DNA from 3 places in the Curtobacterium sp. LFS079 genome. Region 1 is predicted to be linked to each of the others. Evidence: riboswitches for the same ligand, from Rfam matches in the RefSeq annotation. Region 1 holds a riboswitch; each other region holds the start of a gene.

Region 1 (4,816 bases):
ACTCACGGGGGAGTTTCCTTATTCATTTGGGCTGCGCTGCATGCTCAACGGTTCCGGCGGAGCCGTTCCGGAGCACGGACGGGCGCAAGCAGGTCCAGTGGAAGCCGATCGCGGGCTATCTGAATACTGGCACTGGTGACCAGCGGGCAAATCTCAAGATCGCGTAGGTGCGGGCTTGTTGAGTCAAAAAGGAAATGAATCAACGACCGGGCATCCATTACTACGGGTCAAGTGTACCGGTTTCTACGGTTTGCCCGCTGAAGACGGCTCCTCAGCCGATCAGCTCAAGGGAAATCTGCCGGGTGTTGATGTCGGCGGCCAGCAGCCGCACGCGGACTTTTGTCCCGGCGTCCATCTCACCCTCGCAGCGGGCGGTGACCGCGGGTTCGGCAATCTGCACGACGCCGGAGGGGCGGCCGTTCCCGTTCCCGTTCCCGTTGCCGTTGCTGCCGTTCGGTTTGGTGCCGTTCGGTTTGGTGCCGTTTGGTTTGGAACCGGAGATGACGACGGCGTCGAACTCTTCGCCCACATGGCTCACCAGCAGCGCCGCCTCCACGGTGTCCAAGGCCAGCCGTTCGAGCCTGGCGGCCAGTTGGTCCGATGCGGCCATGATGGCCGGCAGCGCCGGCAGCGCCTCGCGGGCCCACGCCGGAATTCCGCTGCCGTTGCTCAGGGCCTCGCAGATCACCAGGACAAAGCGGTCGATCAGGCGCCGCAACGGGGCGGTGGCGTGGGCGTAGGGGGCGCCGATGGCGGACTGCAGCACCTCCTCGGGGACATCGCCGTCGAAGGGGGTGTAACCCGCGCCGCGGAACAGCATGCCCGCCGAATGCAGGATGGCCAGCTGCTTGGGGTCGGTGGCGTCCAGGGTGCGGAGGTATTCGCCGTAGCTGATGCCCCCGGCGCCGTCCTTCCACGGTTTGCCAAGTGCCGCCGTCTGGCGCTTGAAATGCAGCAGGGAGCGTTCGTCCGGAGACGGCATGGTGCGCAGGATTCCCACTTTGCCGTCCAGCATCAGCTCCGCGGCCGCCATGCCGGTCATCAGTGAAATCTGGGCGTTCCAGTCCTCCACCGGCAGCGGCGGCGCGGCCACGATGCGGTAACCGCCCATCGGCAGGGGCGCGATCTCCTGCTCCGGCATGTTCAGGCTGGCGCCTCCGCGGCGGCGTTCCAGTTCCACGCGCTTCAGGCCGACCTCCTTGAGCAACTGCAGGACGGGCGCAGCGGTGCCGGCATCGATCTCGGCCTGGACATCGTGGTAGTTGAGCTTCGCCCGGCTGCGGACACTGGCCCGCCGGACCAGCGCGGACTGGACCTCCGCCGCGGCATCCAGGGCGAACTCCCACACAAACGCTCCGCAGCGCTGCCCGGCCAGCAGGCTGCCGGCCTGCTCACTGATCACCTCGGGGTGCAGCGGGATCCGCCCGTCCGGAGCGTAGAAGGTCTGGCCGCGGTGCCGCGTCTCCTCGTCCAGGGCGCCGCCGGGGGACACGAAGGAGGGAACGTCGGTAATGGCGTAGAAGACCTTGTAGCCCTCCCCGGAGCGTTCGATGTGCAGTGCCTGGTCCAGGTCGGTGGAGCCGGCAGGATCGATGGTCACGAAGGGAATGTGGTCGAGGTCGAGCGGAGGCAGGGTGTGCCGGGCCACCGCCTCCTTTGCCTCGGCGATAGCGTCATGCGGATAGTCCCCGGGCAGTTCGAGTTCCGTCCTCAGGGCAGCCAGTGCCTCCGCCAGCTGGTTCGACGTTTCACTGACATTCGGGGTTATCCGGTGATGTGACACGAAAGTCAGGGTAACCGATCCGAATAGGGCTGGAAACGACGCCGGGCGACCTAGCATTGCGTCCCGCGTCAATGGGGAGCAGAGGCTGTTTCCTGGTGGTGCCAGTGCGTCTAGTGTGGCGGGTGGGGGATAGAACCAGGAGTCCAAGCCCGAAGGCGCCCGCTACGGTGCCTGAGCTCGTCCGCTGAAACAACGACGGCGGCCGTCGCCCGAGGTGCCAAAAGCACCCGGGGCGGCGGCCGCCGTCGTCATTCAACGGATTGTGACTGCAGGCCCCTCACGTGTCCGGCAGGGCTGCGAGCAGTGACTTGGCGGCCGCCGTCGGGTCGCTTGCTTCGGTGATCGCCCGCACCACTACGATCCGGCCGGCACCGGCCTGCACCACCTGCTCAACATTGCTGTGGTCAATGCCGCCGATCGCGAACCACGGCAGCTGCACCCCGCCCACGCGTTCCTCGTCCGCGGCACGTACCGCACTCGCGGCGTACTTGACCAGATCCAGCCCGACGGCGTCCCGGCCCGGCTTGGTCGGCGTCGCCCAGACCGGGCCAACGCAGAAGTAGTCCAGGCCGCTGCGGCCCGGGGACGCGGCGATCGCGGCGTCAACCTGTTCCGGCGTGTGGGTCGACAGGCCGATCACGGTGGGATCATGCAGCAGCTTCCTCGCCGCGCGCAGCGGCAGGTCCTTCTGGCCGATATGGAACACGGGAGCCCCGGAAAGGGACGCGATGTCCGCCCGGTCGTTGACGGCCCAGAGCCGGCCGTGGCGCTGGGCCACCGCGTGCAGGACCTCCAGGAGTTCAAGCTCCTCGGCTGCTTCGATCGTCTTGTCGCGGAGCTGGATGATGTCCACTCCGCCTTCGAACGCGGCGTCGACGAATTGCTCGAAATCGCCCTGCTTCTTCCGGGCATCGGTGCACAGGTAGAGGCGGGCAGTGGTGTGCAGAACATGCTGGGTCATGGAAACCAGAGTAGTTCCCCTAAACTGGGCTGGTACTGCGGGAGCCGCGACCGTCGTAATGAGACCGTCCGGCTGAGAGGGCTTCAGCGCCGACCGCTTGACCTGATCCGGTTAATGCCGGCGTAGGGAAGGGCCCATGGACACACTTCACCCGGCACCCCGGAATCCTGCCATCACTGCCGACGTCGCGGTCATCGGCGCGGGCATCATCGGCCTCGGCATCGCCCATGAAGCCCGCCGCTCGGGGCGCTCCGTTGTGGTCATCGACCCCGCGCCCGCGACCGGCGCCACCTTTGCCGCGGCAGGCATGCTGGCACCGGTGAGCGAGCTGCACTACCAGGAGGAAGACCTCCTTGAGCTGATGCTTGCCTCCTCGCAGCTGTGGCCCGCATTTGTGCGCGGACTGCCCTCCGATGCGGCCGGTACCGGATACCGCACGACGCCGACCCTCGCCGTCGGTGCGGACGCCGCTGACCGCCGGGCGTTCGCCGACCTGCGGGACGTCCAACTGGGCCTCGGCCTGGAGATCCAGGCCTTGCCGCTGCGTGAAGCCCGCGAACGCGAACCCCTGCTCAGCCCGCAGATTTCCTGCGCTTTCGACATCCCAGGGGACCACCAGGTGGACCCGCGCAGGCTTGCCGCGGCCATCCTCGAAAGCCTGGCCCGGCACTCACCGGGAGACCGCAGCTGGGTCGACGCGGCGGGGTTCGACGGCCTCGTGGACGGTTTCCTGCTCAACACTGCGGCGTCAGGGCTCCTGTGGGAGGACGGCGACGTGGCCGGGGTGCTCCTGGCTGACGGCACCCGGGTCCTGGCCACGGAAACCGTGGTCGCCAACGGCCTGGCCGCCTCCGCGCTGGAAGGCCTGCCGGACGGACTCGCCCTGCCCCTGCGGCCGGTGTACGGAGACATCCTGCGCCTCCGGGTGCCAGGGCATCTGCAGCCACTGCTCACGGCCACGGTCCGTGGCCTGGTCCGCGGCGTGCCCGTATACATCGTCCCGCGCGAAGACGGCACCGTGGTGATCGGGGCAAGCCAGCGCGAGGACGGGCCCAGCTCCGCCATCGCTGTGTCGGCCGGCGGGGTGTACCAGCTGCTCCGCGACGCCCAGGTGCTGCTGCCCGCCGTCGCCGAGCTGGAACTGCTCGAATGCACCGCCCGCGCCCGGCCCGGGACCCCGGACAACGCGCCGCTGCTGGGACGGGTTGGCGGTCCGCATGGCGGCCCGGTGCCCGGCCTGATCGTCGCCACCGGGTTCTTCCGCCACGGCGTCCTGCTCACCCCGGCTGCCGCTGCCATCTGCGTGGGCCTCATGGACAACCGCAGTGACGAACGCTGGAGCAAGTTCGCCCCCGACCGTTTCTCCCACCCGCTCCACACCGCACCATCCGCCATCAAGGACCACGCATGAACATCAAACTCAACGGGGACCACCGTTCCATCGGCGACGGCGCCTCGGTCACAACCCTCGTCACGGAACTGACCGGCCGCGCACTTGACACCAGCGGCCAGGCCACGGACGGACGCAAGATCGGCGTCGCCGTCGCCCGCAACGCCGAAGTGGTGCCGCGCAGCCAGTGGGCTGCGACGGCGCTCGCAGAGGGCGACGAACTCGAAATCGTCACCGCGGTACAGGGAGGCTGAACCATGTCCACCACAAGCATCCAGACACAGAACGATCCCCTGGTGATCGACGGCGTCGGGTTTGGCTCCCGGCTCATCATGGGCACCGGCGGGGCACCGAGCCTGGACGGGCTGGGCGCGGCCCTGCTGGCCTCGGGCACGGAGCTGACCACCGTGGCCATGCGGCGGTATTCGCCCGCTGAAACGGGGTCCCTGTTCCAGCTGCTCCTGGACAATGGAATCCGCGTGCTGCCCAACACTGCCGGCTGTTTCACCGCCAAGGATGCCGTGCTGACCGCCGAACTGGCCCGGGAGGCCCTCGAAACCGACTGGGTGAAGCTGGAAGTCATCGCCGACGAACACACCCTGCTGCCGGACGCGGTCGAACTGGTCGATGCCACCGAGCAGCTGGTGAACCGCGGCTTCAAGGTTTTCGCCTACACGAACGA
Region 2 (4,816 bases), on a different contig from region 1:
AGGCCCTTGAACTTCTGCCAGTCACCGGTGATCTTCAGGATGGCGGCAACCTGCTCGGTCGGCTGGGCGCCGACGGACAGCCAGTACTGGGCACGCTCGGAAGCGACCTCGATGTACGAGGGCTCCTCGGTGGGGTGGTACTTGCCGATTTCTTCGATGGCACGGCCATCGCGCTTGGCGCGGGCGTCCATGACAACGATGCGGTAGTACGGTGCGCGCATCTTACCGAAGCGCTTGAGGCGAATCTTAACGGCCACTTTTGTGGTCACTCCTGTTTCTGAAACGAGGGTGAACCCGTCGTTCTGCACCCGTGGGGCGGGCCGTACTTGAGGGTTCTAAGGACAGGATGCGCGCACGGAGAGAGGGGCCGCGCGGATCGAGTACCTGTCCATTGTGCCAGATGGCGGACGGGAATTCGAACCGGGGCTACCGGGGTGTCGCGCGCGCCGGGGCCGGACCCGGGAAACCCTGAAGCCCCGGCATCGAGCTCAGACGGACCAGACGTAGAGCCCGGCCCGTTCGGACTTTTCGACGTCTGCGGCCAGCGCCGCCAACTGCTGGACATAGCCGCGGGATTCCGCCGCACCGAAGGGCATGTCGTCCTGCGCGGCCCAGCTTTCGGCGACGTCGTCCAGGACGTTGCCTTCGCCTTCGCTTTCGTAGCTGAGCAGTTCGGAGAGGGCGCGCACCATGGCCGCAGGAACACCAAGCAATGCGTCACTGGTGACATCGACCATGGCCAGTTCGTAGTCCGCGCCCGCAGCGTGGACGGCTGTCCCGGCCAGGTCCCCCAGTTGCTCCACTTCGAAGTCGCTGATGCCGGGGATACGCACAGCCGTCCCGGCCACGTCGCCGCCGCTTTCCAGGGCAGCCGCCCGCTTGAGCGCTTCATCGTGGGTGGCAACAAAAACTTCGGCAAAACCCATGGAAACCACTCTCATTCATCCGTTCCAACGCAGGGGCGGCGGTCGACCGGCACTACCGGGGAATCGCGCCGCCACGATCAGCGTAACGGACAGGGCAGCTAACGGACCGCCACCCGGAGGCGGTTGCGCCACGGATCTTCGAAACGCAGCTCCTGTCCGGTGTGGTGCGATCCGATTCCGGCGACCTTGAGGCGATCGGCAAGCGCTCCGACGTCGTCACCGGACGGCACCTCGATCACCACTTCACCCAGCCCCAGGGTGTCGCGGCGCGGGCCGGCCCCGCGGCTGTTCCAGACGTTCATCGCCATGTGGTGGTGGTAGCCGCCGGCAGAGACGAACAGGGCCTGGCCGTGCCATCCTGCGGTCCGCTCGAAGCCGAGGGTGTCGACGTAGAAGTCCTGGGCAGTCTGCACATCACCCACCTGCAGGTGGACATGTCCGACGCCGGCACCGGCCTCGCGCTGGCCGGCCAGTGCTTGTTCGCTCAGGTGCTCCTGCAGGTAGCGCTGCGGCGGCAGCGGAAGGCTGTCCATGACCACAGAGCTGCCGTTCCATTCCCAGCCGTCGCGGGGCTTGTCGTAGTAGAGCTCGATGCCGTTGCCCTCGGGATCGGTGAAATAGAAGGCTTCGCTGACCAAGTGGTCCGCGCTTCCGACGAAGGCGCGCGGTTCATACTGCGCCGCGGAGGCGACGGTCGCCGCGAGGGCGGCCCGGTCCCCGAACAGCAGGGCGGTGTGGAAGAGGCCCGCTTCCCCGCGCCCGGGAATCTGCAGGCCGCCGCCCGGAGCAAGGTGCACCAGGGGTTTCCCGAGGCGCCCGTAGTAGAGGCCGCCGTCCTGCTCCGCCACGACGTCCAGGCCCAGGGCGTTCTGGTAGTAGTCGCTCATGAGCTTCATGTCGCCGACCTTGAGCATGACGGTGCCCATGGTCAGTTCGGCAGGAAGCAGGTCCTGGCTGGCTGCGGTGGTCATTGAAACTCCCGAAAAGTGTTGGCGCCGCCGATCGGCGCTTCTACTCTTATTAAATTACTTGAAGCTTCAATTTATTCCAAGAATCACCTGATCATTTTTCCGCCGAGCACCACGTGCCGCAGCCGGGTGATAGTGCCAAGCCTCCGCCGCGGATCCTCCGCGCAGAGCACGACATCGGCCGGGGCGCCTTCGCTGATCCCGCCGGCCCCCAGCCACTCGCGCGCGGACCAGCAGGCGGCGTCGAGGGCCGCGGCCCGGGGAAGCCCGGCACGATGGAGTTCAAGGATCTCGTCGGCGATGCGGCCGTGCTTGATGACGCTTCCGGCGTCGGTTCCCGCATAGATCCGCACCCCGGCTTCGTACGCCTCGCCGATCCGTTCGTGGCGGCCTTCCCACAGCTCCCGCATGTGCGCGGCGTAGCGGGGGAACTTGGCTTCGGCGTGTATGGCGATGTCCGGGAAGGTCGCGATGTTCACCAGGGTGGGAACGATCGGAACGGCCTGCTCGACCAACCGCGGGATGTGCCGGGGCTGCAGGCCCGTGGCGTGCTCGATGCAGTCGATGCCGGCGTCGAGCATGTCGTCGATGGTGTCCTCCGCAAAACAATGGGCGGTCACGCGGGCGCCTTCGTCATGGACCGCGGCCACGGCGTCCCTGACGACGGCGGCCGGGAAGGAGGGTCCGAGGTCGCCGGCGGAGCGATCGATCCAGTCCCCCACCAGTTTCACCCAGCCGTCGCCCGCGCGGGCCTGCTTCCTGGCTTCCTCCACGAGCTGTTCCGGTTCAATTTCCACGGCAAGGCCGCGCAGGTAACGCCGGCTGCGGGCGATGTGCCGGCCGGAGCGGATGATCCGGGGCACCTCCCCGCTCCCCTGCAGCCAGCGGGTATCCGCCGGGACTCCGGCGTCGCGCACCAGGAGGGTTCCGGCGTCGCGGTCCGCCAGGGCTTGGGTCCGGGCAGTGTCCTCGTCCACCGCTCCGCCTGGCCCGAGGCCGATATGGCAGTGGGCATCCACGAAACCCGGCAGCACCCAGCCGTCCAGGATCGCGTGCGGTTCTTGTTCCGGGCGGGTGAAGGTGAGGCGGCCGTCCACCGACCACAGTCCGCGGCGTTCCTCTGCGGGCCCGCAGAGCACCGGGCCTGTGAATTCGATGATGCGCTGCACGCTGCCACGGTAACATCCGGGCTTTTCGATCCCCGCGCCCGGGGCTGTGGTAGCTTCGACTACGACCACACGGGGGCCCATGCATGGGCTGAGATCAGGCTGACGCAGCCTGCGACCGTCGAACCTGTCCGGGTAATGCCGGCGAAGGAAGTGAGTAATCCTTTGAGTACCTCAAATGCACAGCACAGCCCTGCCCAGAACGGTTCCGCCGACGTGACGCAGTCGCTGAAATCGCATTCCCTGGCCTATATCGAGGACGCCGGTTCCGGCATTCGGGTGCCTGTCACCGAAATTGCGCTGGAGCCCTCCCCCAACGGCGAGGCCAACCCGCCGTTCCAGGTCTACCGCACCGCCGGTCCCGGCAGCGATCCCGTGGTCGGGCTGGAACCGTTCCGCGCGGCCTGGATCGAAGGGCGCGGCGACACCGAAGAGTACAGCGGCCGTGAACGGAACCTGCTCGACGACGGCAAGTCGGCCGTGCGTCGCGGAGCAGCTTCCGCAGAGTGGAAGGGCGCACAGCCGGTGCCCCGCCGCGCCGTCGAGGGCAAGACGGTGACCCAGATGCACTACGCCAAGCAGGGCATCGTGACACCGGAAATGAAGTACGTTGCGCTCCGCGAAAACTGCGACGTCGAACTGGTCCGCAGCGAGGTTGCTGCCGGGCGGGCCATCATCCCCAACAACATCAACCACCCGGAGTCCGAGCCGATGATCATCGGCAAGGCCTTCCTGGTGAAGATCAATGCCAACATCGGCAACTCGGCCGTGACCAGCTCGATCGCCGAAGAAGTCGACAAGCTGCAGTGGGCAACGCAGTGGGGCGCGGACACCGTTATGGACCTCTCCACCGGCGATGACATCCACACCACCCGCGAGTGGATTATCCGCAACTCCCCCGTTCCGATCGGCACCGTTCCGATCTACCAGGCGCTGGAGAAGGTCAACGGCGAGGCCAACAAGCTGACCTGGGAGATCTTCCGCGACACCGTGATCGAGCAGTGTGAGCAGGGCGTGGACTACATGACCATCCACGCGGGCGTGCTGCTGCGCTACGTCCCGCTGACCGCCAACCGCGTGACGGGCATCGTTTCGCGCGGCGGTTCCATCATGGCCGGCTGGTGCCTGGCGCACCACGAGGAGAACTTCCTCTACACCCACTTCGACGAGCTCTGCGAGATCTTCGCCAAGTACGACGTCGCGTTCTCCCTGGGCGACGGACTCCGGCCGGGCGCGACGGCGGACGCCAACGACGCCGCCCAGTTCGCCGAGCTGGACACCCTGGCCGAGCTGACTAAGCGGGCCTGGAAGTACGACGTCCAGGTCATGGTGGAAGGTCCGGGCCACATCCCGTTCCACTTGGTCCGGGAAAACGTGGAGCGCCAGCAGGAACTGTGCGACGGCGCCCCGTTCTACACCCTCGGCCCGCTCGTCACGGACGTCGCTCCCGGCTACGACCACATCACCTCGGCCATCGGCGCCACGGAAATCGCCCGCTACGGCACGGCCATGCTCTGCTACGTCACCCCGAAGGAGCACCTGGGCCTGCCCAACAAGGACGACGTGAAGACCGGCGTGATCACCTATAAGATCGCCGCGCACGCAGCAGACCTTGCCAAGGGCCACCCGGGCGCCAACGAACGCGATGACGCGCTGTCCAAGGCCCGCTTCGAGTTCCGCTGGCGGGACCAGTTCGCGCTGTCGCTGGACCCGGTCACGGCCGAGGCGTTCCACGATGAGACCCTTCCCGCGGAGC
Region 3 (4,816 bases), on a different contig from region 1:
ATGTTCGTCACCGTGAGCAAACTCGGCCTGCTCAACACCTATGCCTCGCTGTTCCTCCCCTTCCTCGCCTCTCCGGTCGGGGTATTCCTCATGCGCCAGTTCATCGCCGGGATCCCCGATTCCCTCATCGACGCGGCCCGCCTCGACGGTGCTGGTGAAGCACGCATTTTCACCAGCATCATCATGCCCCTCTGCCGGGCGCCCTTGGCGACCCTCGCCATCCTGACGTTCCTGTCCTCATGGAATAACTTCCTCTGGCCCCTCGTCGCGGCCCAGGGCCAGAGCACTTACACCCTCCCGATCGCCCTCTCGCTCTTCTCGGTCGGACAGAACGCAACGAACTACGGCCTCCTGCTGGCCGGAGCGACGCTCGTCATCTTGCCCGTCGTCGTCGTCTTCGTCGCCCTGCAGCGCTACTTCACCCAAAGCCTCGTAAGCACCGGCATCAAATAACCCATTACGCCAATCAACAGAAGGACCACGCGTGAACCTGTCCACAGTGACCGAGCCGACCTTTCCGCCCAACTTCCACTGGGGAGCCGCTACCGCCGCGCACCAGATCGAAGGCAACAACATCAACACCGACTGGTGGGTGCGGGAACACGCCGCCGAAACCGAGCTGAAGGAGCCCAGCGGTGACGCCGCAAACAGCTTCGACCGCTACCCCGAGGACATCGCCTTGCTCGCCTCGCTCGGCTTCAACGCTTACCGCTTCAGCATCGAATGGGCCCGCATCGAACCCGAGCAGGGATTCGTTTCCCGCGCCATGCTCCAGCATTACCGGCGGATGATCGACGCGACGCTCGACGCGGGCCTGAAGCCCATGGTGACCCTGCACCACTTCACCAATCCCCGCTGGTTTGCCCAGCGTGGCGGCTGGAGCGAGCCTGACGCTGCCGAGCTCTTCGCACGCTACACCGAAACAGTTCTCCCGCTGCTGGAGGACGTCCCCTGGGTCTGTACCCTTAACGAGCCCAACGGGATGGCGATGATCCGCACGGAGGTGGGTGCCGAGACGGGGACGCCTTCCGCCATCTATTCACCTGATGCCCGGATCACCCAGGTCCTCATCGACGCACACCGACGCTCCCGCGAGGTGCTTAGCCAACTCCCTGACCTTAAGACGGGATGGACGGTCGCCGGCCAAGCCTTCCACGCAGCCCCGGGCTGCGAGGAGGAGATGGCCGCCTACCGGTACCCCCGGGAGGACATCTTCCTCGAGGCGGCACGCGGGGACGACTTCATCGGCGTCCAGGCTTACTTGCGCACCTTCGTCGGCAAAGACGGCGCCCTGCCCGTCCCCGACGGGGCCGAAACCACCCTGATGGGCTGGGAGTACTTCCCGCGAGCCCTCGAGATCTGCGTCCGCCACGCGTGGGAACTCACCGGGCATACTCCGATCTTCGTCACCGAGAACGGGATCGCAACCGACAACGACGCCCGCCGGATCGACTACACCCACGACGCCCTCCAAGGCCTGCACCGCGCCATGTCCGACGGAATCGACGTCCTCGGCTACCTCCACTGGTCAGCCCTCGACAACTACGAATGGGGATCGTACACACCCACATTCGGACTCATCGGCTGGGACAAAGAGACCTTCGAACGGACCCCGAAGCCCAGCGCATCCTGGCTCGGCCGCATCGCGAAGACCGGAGTCCTCCGGCGCGGTTGAGGACCTCCAACCGTCCCCGGGACGTCGCCGAGCTACGACCGTTGCCAGTCGGCGGCGTCCCGGGGACTCGCATTCGCCATCACAACTTCACTGTCAACCACGGACGCCGCGCCCGCCGGCACGGCGCCCGGGGCGACCTTACCAACCCCGCCGCGCGGGCCGTCGTCGAGGCCACCGCTGCCCATCTCGTCCGGGAATCTCACTTATCGCCGACGCCTTGAATCCGGCCACCGTGCTGCTGGGTGGAGGGCTCGGCACAGACCCTCGGTTCCTGGCGATCGCCCAAGGCGCCTTCGAAGCCATCGAATTCACCCCGCCGCGCTTCCGCCCAACGCTGCGGGCCGCTTTCCTGGGCCCGCTCGCCGCCTCCATCGGCGCCGCCGATCTGGCCCAGAACCCGGTCTAAGACTGCGAATCGAGCTTGTTCAGCCCGCGGTGCAATCTACGTGAATCGCCCGGCGTGCCAGAGCGCCACCCGTGGGAACTACCTAGGTAATGTCCGGGGTCTTGGCGAAACGGGTGATGGCGCGCTGCGTGGCGCGGCTGGTCAGCACCTGGATGATGGCAGTGACCGAAGAGGAGACCAGTGCGAAGGCAAGGGCTGAACGCAGGCTGGTTTCCATGTCGTCGTGGCCCTTGGGCGGTTTGTTTCCGGTGGTCTTTTCCCACACGCCGTTGACCAGCTTGGTGGCCACGAATCCTGCGCCCATGCCGATGCCGGCGCCAAGCAGTTTGAAAAAGATGTTCATTCCGGGGCTCCTTGCGGGAGGAAACAGGACCGAACCCCAGCCTAACCCTATTCGGCTGCCGGGGACTGGCGGCGGCGCTCGAAGAAGGCCTTGAGCGCACCCGGTTCCGGGCGAACCGGAGTGATGTCCCGTTCTACGGCGAGGCAGGCTTCCGTGCTGCCGAGCCGGAGCAGTTCCTCCAACAGCACCAGGGTGGGTGGCATCAGCTTGAGGGCGCCCGCGGCCTCGCCGCCAAGGATTCCGCGCACCGGCATCCACAATGACTGCCAGGCCTCGGTGGTCTGGTGCCGGGCCTCGTCCTCCGGCCCGGGTGCAGCCAGGTAGAAGTAGGTGTCGAAGCGCTTAGGCTGGTCCGCCGGGGTGACCCAGTTGGCCCACGGCCGCATCAGGCTTGCGTCCAGCTGCAGTCCCGCCTCTTCCTGGACTTCGCGCAGCGCCGCGGCAAGGACCCGGCCCGCGTTGTGCTCTGCCGTGCCGGGGTCTGCGGCCGCGATGCTGCAGCGGCGCCACACCTGCGCGTGCTGCCGTACGAGCCCGTCCGCGAACTTCCAGCCGCTGCCGTCGACGGCGTCCACCCGGCCGCCGGGGAACACCACCATTCCGGCCGCGAAATCCATGGTGGACACCCGGTGCTGGACGAAGACTTCCGGGCCGTCGGCGCCGTCCCGCAGCAGGATCACGCTCGCCGCCAGCCGCGGCTCGGGCGCGGTGCCGGGCGCTGTACCTGACGCGGTGCCGGGCGCCCCGGTGTTCCCGGGCGAATTGTCTTCCGCCATGGACGCTCCCTGCTCTCCTCGTGACGATTCTGCTGGATCACACCTGCAGTCACTCCACCGTACCCGCACCATTGCAGGCCACGGTGCGGTCAAGCCTCGGTTATCCAGCAGGGTGATCCAGCAGAATGTGCAAGGCCCAGGCACCCCCGCGCCAATGTGACCGTCCGCCCTGCCCCGAAAACGCCCGGAAGGGGCCCGGTAAAGGCCCGGGTGTAAACTGGAGCACGCCCAAAAGGGCAATTGATAACGACAGGGGAGCGCCGCCGTCGGGCTGCAGCAGCAGAACGAAGGAAGGGCGCTGAGAGTGCGGAACACCGCAGACCCTCGAACCTGATCCGGTTAGTACCGGCGCAAGGGAGTCGAGTTCTCAGAGTGACCGGTGGCCGGGAAACAAGGGCCGGGCGACACTTTCCCCTCCTGTTCCTCAGGAGGACACAATGACTGGTATTTCTTCGACGCCGGCTTCCAGTAAGACCGGCTACACCTGGCGCGTGGTGGACATCGTGGTGGCGGCACTGATCGCCGTCGCGGGCGGCGTGATCTTCTGGGCCTGGGACCAGGGCGCCAACCTGCTCGCCCCGGTCTTCGTCTACCCGCCTTCCAGCGGCCTCTACGCCGGCGGCTGGATGATTCCGGCCGTGCTTGGCATGCTCATCATCCGCAAGCCGGGCGCGGCGCTCTTCTGCGAAACCGTTGCCGCCACCGGCGAGCTGATCATGGGCTCGCAGTACGGCACCACCGTGCTGATCTCCGGCGTGCTCCAGGGCCTCGGCGCCGAGCTGGTGTTCGCGGCACTCATATACAAGAAGTTCAACCTGCCCGCATCGCTGCTGGCGGGTGCTGGCGCAGGCTTGTTCTGCGGCCTGAACGACTCCTTCATGCCGTGGGGCTGGAACATCGCGTACGAGGCCGGCGACAAGCTCGCCTACATCGTGTTCTGCGCGATCTCCGGTGCCGTGATCGCGGGCGGCCTCTCCTGGATCGCCACCCGCGGCCTGGCCAAGACCGGTGTGCTCAGCTCCTTCGCGTCCCGGAAGGCCGCCACGGAGCCCGTCTTCTCCTGATGCCGTCCAGTGAAGCCGGCGTCCGCGCCGCTGCCGTTTCCGCACGCGGCTGGGGCTGGCGGCACGCCGGCCGCACCGCCCAGGCCGTCCATGGCCTTGACCTGGACATCGCACCGGGTGAGCGGGTGCTGCTGCTGGGCCCGTCGGGCGCCGGCAAGTCCACGCTGCTCCACGCCCTTGCGGGGGTACTGGGCGGCGAGGACGACGCCGACGAAACCGGCTCGCTGCTGATCGACGGCGCCCGGCCGCAGGACAGCCGCGGCCGGGCCGGACTCATGCAGCAGGACCCGGAGACCCAGGTGGTCCTCTCGCGCCTCGGTGACGACGTCGCCTTCGGCGCCGAGAACCTGGCCGTGCCGCCCGGCGACATCTGGGCGCGCGTGCACGAGGCACTCGACGACGTCGGGCTGGCCGGCTTCGCGATCGACCACCCGACGTCGGCCCTCTCCGGAGGGCAGAAGCAGCGCCTGGCGCTCGCCGGCATCCTGGCGATGCGCCCCGGGCTGATCCTGCTGGACGAACCGACGGCGAACCTGGACCCGGCCGGGGTAC

What was found. A riboswitch is a leader RNA that binds a small molecule or an ion and turns the genes downstream of it on or off. The one in region 1 is predicted to bind thiamine pyrophosphate.
Region 2: it holds a riboswitch for thiamine pyrophosphate, as region 1 does, so the genes downstream of both, thiC (phosphomethylpyrimidine synthase ThiC) here and ACNQPB_RS16600 (FAD-dependent oxidoreductase) in region 1, are expected to answer to the same signal.
Region 3: it holds a riboswitch for thiamine pyrophosphate, as region 1 does, so the genes downstream of both, ACNQPB_RS13185 (ECF transporter S component) here and ACNQPB_RS16600 (FAD-dependent oxidoreductase) in region 1, are expected to answer to the same signal.

What each region holds. Positions count from the first base shown of each region.
Region 1 covers NZ_JBFPFO010000012.1:17,735-22,550, forward strand. The annotation lists gene ACNQPB_RS16585 (DEAD/DEAH box helicase) at 1-6, opposite strand, end outside; gene ACNQPB_RS16590 (RNB domain-containing ribonuclease) at 272-1,783, opposite strand; gene thiE (thiamine phosphate synthase) at 2,061-2,744, opposite strand; TPP riboswitch at 2,772-2,890, shown strand; gene ACNQPB_RS16600 (FAD-dependent oxidoreductase) at 2,881-4,155, shown strand; gene thiS (sulfur carrier protein ThiS) at 4,152-4,388, shown strand; gene ACNQPB_RS16610 (thiazole synthase) at 4,392-4,816, shown strand, end outside.
Region 2 covers NZ_JBFPFO010000005.1:235,123-239,938, reverse strand. The annotation lists gene rpsP (30S ribosomal protein S16) at 1-257, opposite strand, end outside; gene ACNQPB_RS11185 (hypothetical protein) at 489-926, opposite strand; gene ACNQPB_RS11180 (VOC family protein) at 1,025-1,897, opposite strand; gene ACNQPB_RS11175 (amidohydrolase family protein) at 1,981-3,063, opposite strand; TPP riboswitch at 3,123-3,230, shown strand; gene thiC (phosphomethylpyrimidine synthase ThiC) at 3,226-4,816, shown strand, end outside.
Region 3 covers NZ_JBFPFO010000007.1:83,806-88,621, reverse strand. The annotation lists gene ACNQPB_RS13215 (carbohydrate ABC transporter permease) at 1-453, shown strand, start outside; gene ACNQPB_RS13210 (glycoside hydrolase family 1 protein) at 485-1,675, shown strand; gene ACNQPB_RS13205 (hypothetical protein) at 1,708-1,878, opposite strand; gene ACNQPB_RS13200 (hypothetical protein) at 1,893-2,081, shown strand; gene ACNQPB_RS13195 (DUF4235 domain-containing protein) at 2,164-2,424, opposite strand; gene ACNQPB_RS13190 (NUDIX hydrolase) at 2,472-3,200, opposite strand; TPP riboswitch at 3,442-3,575, shown strand; gene ACNQPB_RS13185 (ECF transporter S component) at 3,638-4,264, shown strand; gene ACNQPB_RS13180 (ABC transporter ATP-binding protein) at 4,264-4,816, shown strand, end outside.